DNA from 2 places in the Flavonifractor sp. An112 genome. Region 1 is predicted to be linked to the other one. Evidence: riboswitches for the same ligand, from Rfam matches in the RefSeq annotation. Region 1 holds a riboswitch; the other holds the start of a gene.

Region 1 (3,392 bases):
GAGGACACGCCGGGGGTCACATCGTAAGAGATGCCCAGCTGATCCAGCTCATCCATCTGCTCCCGGTGGGCGCCGTACAGAGAGGGATCGCCGGTATGGAGCCGGACGGTAGTGCCCCCCCTGGCCTCGGTCTCCTTCATCACCTCGATGACCTCTTCCAGGGTCATCTTGGCGCTGTCATAGACCTGGCAGCCTTCCTTTTTATAATCCAGCAGGGCGGGGTTCACCAGGGAACCGGCGTAGATGATCACATCCGCCTCCCCCAGCAGCCTGGCGCCCCGCACGGTGATGAGATCGGCCCCACCGGGGCCCGCGCCGATGAAATGTACCATAATCGAAACTCCTATCTGTACCGGCGGGCGGCCGTAAAGGCCGCCCCTACGATTGATATTGATGCAGGGCCAGCAATTTCCCGGCCCCTGTTGTCTTGCCCAGCAGTCCGTACTGGTTGGAGAAGAACACCGCCTCAATGGCCAGATCGGGTCCGGCCCGGTGGTGCAATACCTCCTCCAGGGCCTGGGCAATGGAGGCCATCACCGGCTCCAGCAGCCCCTCCTCTTTCAGCAGCTCCACCCCGGCATCGGTGGTGGGGCAGGCAAAGAGGGCTTTCAGCAGCGCCGGGCTCCCGCCCGCCAGGGCAGCGTGGGCGGTGAGGGTCTCCCGCCGGCCGTCGGCCACCTTGGAGTGGGTGTTCATGTTCCCCGCCGCCACTTTAATCAGCTTGCCCAGGTGGCCCACCAGCAGGAAGGATCGGAAGCCCAGCCCGGCAGCGTGGTCGATGGCGTGACCCAGATAGTTGCTGCAGGTGCAGCGGTGGGTCAAGTCCAGGCCCAGAGTCCCCTCCGCGAAGGAGTCCCCGTAGTTGCCGGGGGTGACCAGCAGCTCGGTCACGCCTGCGGCTTTGGCTATATCCTGCTCCAGGTAGAGGGAGTCGATGAGGGCGGCCTCGCTCATGGGGCGGACGATACCGCTGGTGCCCAGGATGGAGATGCCCCCTTCAATACCCAGACGGGGGTTGAAGGTGTGGGCGGCCAGCGTCTCTCCCTCCGGAACCGAAATGGTGATGGACAGCCCGCCGGTATAGCCCGCCCTGGCCATCTCCTCCTCCGCCTGGTGCCGGATCATCATCCGGGGGGTGGAGTTGATGGCAGCTGCGCCTACCGGCTGGTCCAGCCCGGGCCGGGTCACCCGGCCCACGCCGGTACCGCCGTCGATGATAATGCCGGGGGCGCCGGTTTTTTCCGCCCGGGCAAAAATCAGGGTACCGTTTGTCACATCCGGATCGTCCCCGCCGTCCTTCCGGACGGCACAGCTGGCCCAGCCGGTTCCGGCGGACTGCTCCAGCAGTTCAGCCTCCACCGTGATCCCCGCAGGGGTATCCACCCGCACTGCGGGCAAAGCCTCCCCGGTAAGCAGCAGCCGGACCGCCCCGGCTGTAGCGGCGGCGGCACAAGTGCCGGTGGTATAGCCGCAGCGCAGCTGCTTGTTCCCCACCGGGATATACAGTTCCAGCACCAGACCGCCTCCTTCGACACAAAAAGGCCCTCCCCAGCTTTGGGGAGGGCCTTTTTCAATGAAAAAATGCCGCACCTCTCCACCTCAGAGCTACGCAATACGGTATCCCTGCAGCGGGTCTCCTGGCTTGCGTTTCCTCCTCCGGCGCACCTTCTCAGCCCAACGGGCCAATGGTATTCGCGCCTTCGTCCACGCTTACAGTAGAGGTAAGACTGCGCCGGATTTGCACCGGCTTCCCCTTTCGCGGCACTGCCGCAACTGCGGATACAATTCAATTCTCCGCTCATTATATCAGGGTTCAGGGGAAAAGTAAAGGTAATTTCTTGTCATATGGGCGCACGGGCCGGTTCCCGTGCCATGACAAAATTGGTCAATTTGACCCCATGGCGCTCCACCTGCTGCTCCCGCTCCACCCGCCAGCCCCGGTGTTCAAAGAAGGGCCGGGCGGTAAGAGAAGCATGGGTCAGCCGGGCGCCGGGCAGGCCGTCGCACAGGGCGGTGGCAATCCCCCGGCCCTGGAGATCCTTATGGACATAGAGCCGGTCCAGGTAGCCGTCGTCGGCCAGATCGGCAAAGCCAGCCACCATCCCGTCCCACTCCGCCACCAAAGTAGTGTGGGCCTGAAAGGAGGCATCCCAGGCCGCCAGATCCACCTGTCCGTCGGCCCAGGCATCCAGCTGCTCCGGGGTGTAGTCCTGTCCGCACACCCCATGAACCGTCTGATAAAAGAGCTCCGCCAGAATGGGGCAGTCCGACGGACGGTAGGGCCGTACCGTCAGACTCATGTGCGGCGCCTCATATGTCTGGCCTTGTCCCACAGCAGGGCGCCGTACTGACATACCTTCAGCAGCACGTTCATCACCGGGTAGGACAGGCACAGGAACACCACCAGCACCAGGAAGGACTGGATGGTCAGCTGGCTCAGGCCAAAGCTGGCCCCGAACCAGATGATGGCCACCGCGGAGGAGGCAGACATGGCGATCATCAGTACCCGCCGCTTCCAGTCGAAGGGCTTACACACCTGATAGAGCACCAGCAGGCCGATGACCACCAGCAGGATGGTAGACATAGTGGACAACTCATCGGTGGTAAAGCCAAAGACCAGATAGAAGGCCTCCAGCCCCAGCACGATGATCAGGTCGGTGAGGCCGCCGGGCAGGGCTGCCCGGAACACGTTGGTAAGAAATTTTCCCTTTACCAGGGCGTGGTTGGGCTCCAGAGCCAGGAAGAGGGAGGGCACGCCGATGGTGACGGCGCTGAGGAAGGAGATCTGCAGCGGGGTCACCGGGTAGGGGAAGGTGGCGAACAGGGAGATGATAGACAGGAAAAAGGAGAAGATGTTTTTCACCAGATAGAGGGCGGCGGCCCGCTGGATGTTATTGATGACCCGGCGGCCCTCGGCCACCACCTTGGGCATGGCGGCAAAGTCGGAGTTAAGGAGCACCAGCTGGGCGGCGTGGCAGGCGGCCTCCGCACCGGAAGCCATGGCAATGCCGCAGTCGGCGTCCTTCAGGGCCAGTACGTCGTTGACGCCGTCGCCGGTCATGGCCACGGTGTGACCCGCCCGCTGGAGGGCCTGGACCAGCTTGCGCTTCTGGTCGGGGGTGACCCGGCCGAACACGGTAAATTCCCGCACCGCCCGGTCCATGTCGGCATCGGAGTGGAGGGTGGCGGCGTCCACATAGCGGTCCGCCCCCTGGATGCCCGCCTGACGGGCCACCTCGGCCACCGTCACCGGGTTATCGCCGGAAATGACCTTAACGGCCACCTTCTGCTCGGCAAAGAACTGGAAGGTCTTGGGCGCCGATTCCCGCACCCGGTTGGACAGCAGTACCAGGGCCATGGGGCACACCCGCCGTGGGTCCAGCCCCTTCTGG
Region 2 (3,392 bases), on a different contig from region 1:
AGGACATGGCGGCGCAGGTAGACGCTGTTGAAGCGGACAATCCACGGTGGATGTACGCGTACTCCACCGGAACTTACACGATTTACAAGGGAAATGGAAACGCCGATCTGAGGGAGTACGGCGTGCATCCGGTGGCCTCCAACTATTGCCTGCCGGGGGATTACCTGCTGGCCGGCCTGGAGCCGGCGGCTCTGCTCACCCTGGCGGCGGCGGTGGCACTGGCCCTGTTCACCGCCTGGCTGGAGAGTCGGGCCATCCGGCGGGAACGGGCCTTCGTCCGGGGGGCGGCCCATGAACTCAAGACTCCTCTGGCGGTGCTGCGCACCCATGCCGAGGCCCTGCGGGAGGACATCGACCCCGCCAAGCGGGGCCAGTACCTGGACACCGTAGTGGCTGAGAGCGACCGGATGGCGGCCCTGGTGGGGAGCCTGATGGACCTGGCCCGGCTGGAGAGCGGCGGCAAGGTGGAGCGGGAGCCCCTGGATCTGGCCGCGCTGGTGGAGAATGGTGCTGCACGGCTGTCTCTGCTGGCGGAGGAAAAGAACATTGAACTGCGTATTCAACTGGCTCCGGCATCCATGCTGGGGGACCGGCTGCGGTTGGAAGAAGTGGTGGATGATCTGGCGGACAATGCCCTGCGCCACTGCACCCCCGGCGGCGCGGTGACCATTGCCCTGGCCCAAAAGGGACGGCGGATCACGCTGACCGTGGACAACGACGGCCCCGTCATCCCGCAAAAACATCTGGACCGCCTGTTCGAGCCCTTCTACCGGGGGGATGAGGGCCGCAGCCGGGCGGACGGAGGTACCGGTTTGGGCCTGGCCATTGTCCGGGCGGCGGTGGAGGCCCATGGAGGCCGCTGCTGGGCGGTCAACCGGACGGGGGGCGTGACCTTTACGGTGGTGCTGCCCGGGTTGCAATCGGAAACATGATGTGGTATCATTTCCTCAACAAGGTAGAAACGATTGTGAGGGAGTACCATGGGATATAACCGTCCTGAGTCCAAGTGGCTGGCACGGGATGCCATGCGGGGGGCCTATCCCCACCCCATGCTGGTGACGCTGGTGTATGTGCTGCTGACCGGTGTACTGAGCAGTGTGGTGCTGAATTTTGTATCTGAGCCTTTTCAGGCTGCCTATTTTTATCTGACAGAGACCAGCTATGAAGTGGAAGAGATCCTGACCGCCATCTTTACCCCCCAGCGCATTGCGGTGATTCTGGTCATGGAGCTGCTGCTGGCGCTCTATAGCTGGGTGATGGATTACGGATATACCTCCTATAGCCTGCGATTGACCCGGCGGGAAGGTCCCAGCTACCGAAATCTGCTGGATGGCTTTTATACGATAGGACGGGCACTGGCTGTGAATTTCCTGTCGGCCCTGTTTGTGTTCCTGTGGGGGCTCATCGGTATGGCGGTCTATGTGGGCTTTGTGTTCCTGGCCTATCTAATGCACAGCGTCACCCTGATCCTTGTCGGCGCTTTGATCATGCTGGTTTGGATGATTGCCATATCCTATCGTTACCGGCTGGCGGTCTACTTTCTGCTGGACCACCCGGAGATGGGCGCCCTGGAGGCCATTGGCCACAGCCGCAACGCCATGCGGGGCAATATCATGGCACTGTTCGTACAGGACCTGTCCTTCCTGGGATGGCTGATTTTGTCTCCCTTCACCCTGGGTATTCTGAGCCTGTGGATTGGCCCCTATATGGGGGCGGCCAATGCCAATTTTTATAACTGGGTGGTGTATGGAGCCTTTCCTCAGCGGCCTCAGCCCGGCGGGTGGAACGGACCTTACGGCGGGATGTAACCAAAGTAGGCATTGTATTTTCGGACGAAGATGATATAATAGAAACAACAACTGAATCCAATCAGCGGTTGGTAGCTGTCCGTCCTCAGGGGCGGAGCTTTCAATGGGAATGCGGTGCAAGTCCGCAGCAGCCCTCTCTACTGTAAGGATGACGAGCGCTCATAAGGTCACTGTCCGGGTACGGATGGGAAGACGGGCGTAAGGTTGAATCCAAGCCAGGAGACCAGCCAGCCGCGACGGTAACGCGCATATTCGGCGGGGAAATGGCGCGTGACAGCACAGGCATTTGAGCTGATGAAAAAAGAGTTTCCCGTCCGGGAAACTCTTTTCTTTTGCTATGGCCTGGGCCATGGATGTCCCCGCCGGAATCCATTTGCAGCGGCAGGGAGGTAGTAAAGCTATGGAACGGACCGGAAAGAACAGATTGTCCCAGCGGGAATTGAATGGATATCGCCAGTGGCTGGCGGAACTGGAGGAGGAGATGACCGATACGCCCGGATTATCTCAGCAGCTGGATGGAGATCTTACCCTCTATTTTTCCCCGGAATGTCCCATTGGCAGACAGGTGTATACCAGCTTTTCCGACGAAGAACTATTGGAGTCACTGGTGGAGACCATGGAGGGGCGCAATGGTTCGCCCCGTCCGGAGCGGCTGCTGTGCGTCTACCGCTGGTATCTGGAAAAGCGCTTTGGTTCCCTCCATCATGCCTGTTGGCGGGCTCGGGGCAGGAGCCGCCAGCAGGCGGCAGAGCGGATGTGGCCGGCGGACTGGCCCGAGCGGGTGGACACCCTGCCCTTCCTGAAGCGGTGCGCGTCCCGGGGCGTATGCCTGGATGAGGATGCCCGACAAACACTGGGGGAGTACTGCGCGGCGGTCCGACGGACAGGTCAGCCTCCCTGCCGGGAGGAGCTGCCCGGGGAGCTGGATGTATTGTTCAGACAAGTGGGCTGCACCTGGCAGACCGGACTGGAACTGCTGGGCATTCCTGCGCTGAGTAAGTCCGTGCGCCGGCATATGCGGCGCTATTGGGCGCGGGACGTTGGTCATGCCTGAAGCCGGAGGGGAAGGACCTTCCTGATACCGCCGTCTCAGAAGGATCTATATCCTGCTGGCTTCTGCCGAGGGGTATTTGGCCTCGGCACGCATAGCGGTCACCATTGTGAGGTGACCCGGCGGGCGTTTCTCTTGTATGGGACGGAGAAAGCTGGTATACTATAACCTGAGATTTTATGTCCGGTGTGCCGGACAGCAGGAGGTCCTTTCATGAAGCTTATGGTCATTGACGGCAATTCCATCATCAACCGTGCCTTTTACGGCATCAAGCTGCTCACCACCAAGGACGGCACCCCCACCAACGCTGTCTATGGCTTCGTGAATATCCTGCTCAAGCTGATAGACGAGGAACAGCCCGACGCCCTGTGTGTCACCTTTGACCGGAAGGCCCCCACCTTCCGCCACCTGGCCTATGAGGGCTACAAGGCCCAGCGGAAGGGAATGCCGGAAGAACTGGCGGCTCAGCTGCCCATCCTGAAGCAGGTACTGGAGGCCATGAACATCCCTCGCTATGAGATGGACGGCTGGGA

The links. A riboswitch is a leader RNA that binds a small molecule or an ion and turns the genes downstream of it on or off. The one in region 1 is predicted to bind cobalamin.
Region 2: it holds a riboswitch for cobalamin, as region 1 does, so the genes downstream of both, IHN22_RS02230 (hypothetical protein) here and cbiD (cobalt-precorrin-5B (C(1))-methyltransferase CbiD) in region 1, are expected to answer to the same signal.

What each region holds. Positions count from the first base shown of each region.
Region 1 is NZ_CAJFGT010000004.1:27,127-30,518, reverse strand. Features, by position in the region: gene cobM (precorrin-4 C(11)-methyltransferase) at 1-332, opposite strand, end outside; gene cbiD (cobalt-precorrin-5B (C(1))-methyltransferase CbiD) at 379-1,515, opposite strand; cobalamin riboswitch at 1,610-1,793, opposite strand; gene IHN22_RS01070 (GNAT family N-acetyltransferase) at 1,842-2,294, opposite strand; gene IHN22_RS01065 (cation-translocating P-type ATPase) at 2,297-3,392, opposite strand, start outside.
Region 2 is NZ_CAJFGT010000008.1:20,962-24,353, forward strand. Features, by position in the region: gene IHN22_RS02220 (sensor histidine kinase) at 1-932, shown strand, start outside; gene IHN22_RS02225 (DUF975 family protein) at 981-1,808, shown strand; cobalamin riboswitch at 1,861-2,055, shown strand; gene IHN22_RS02230 (hypothetical protein) at 2,209-2,862, shown strand; gene polA (DNA polymerase I) at 3,073-3,392, shown strand, end outside.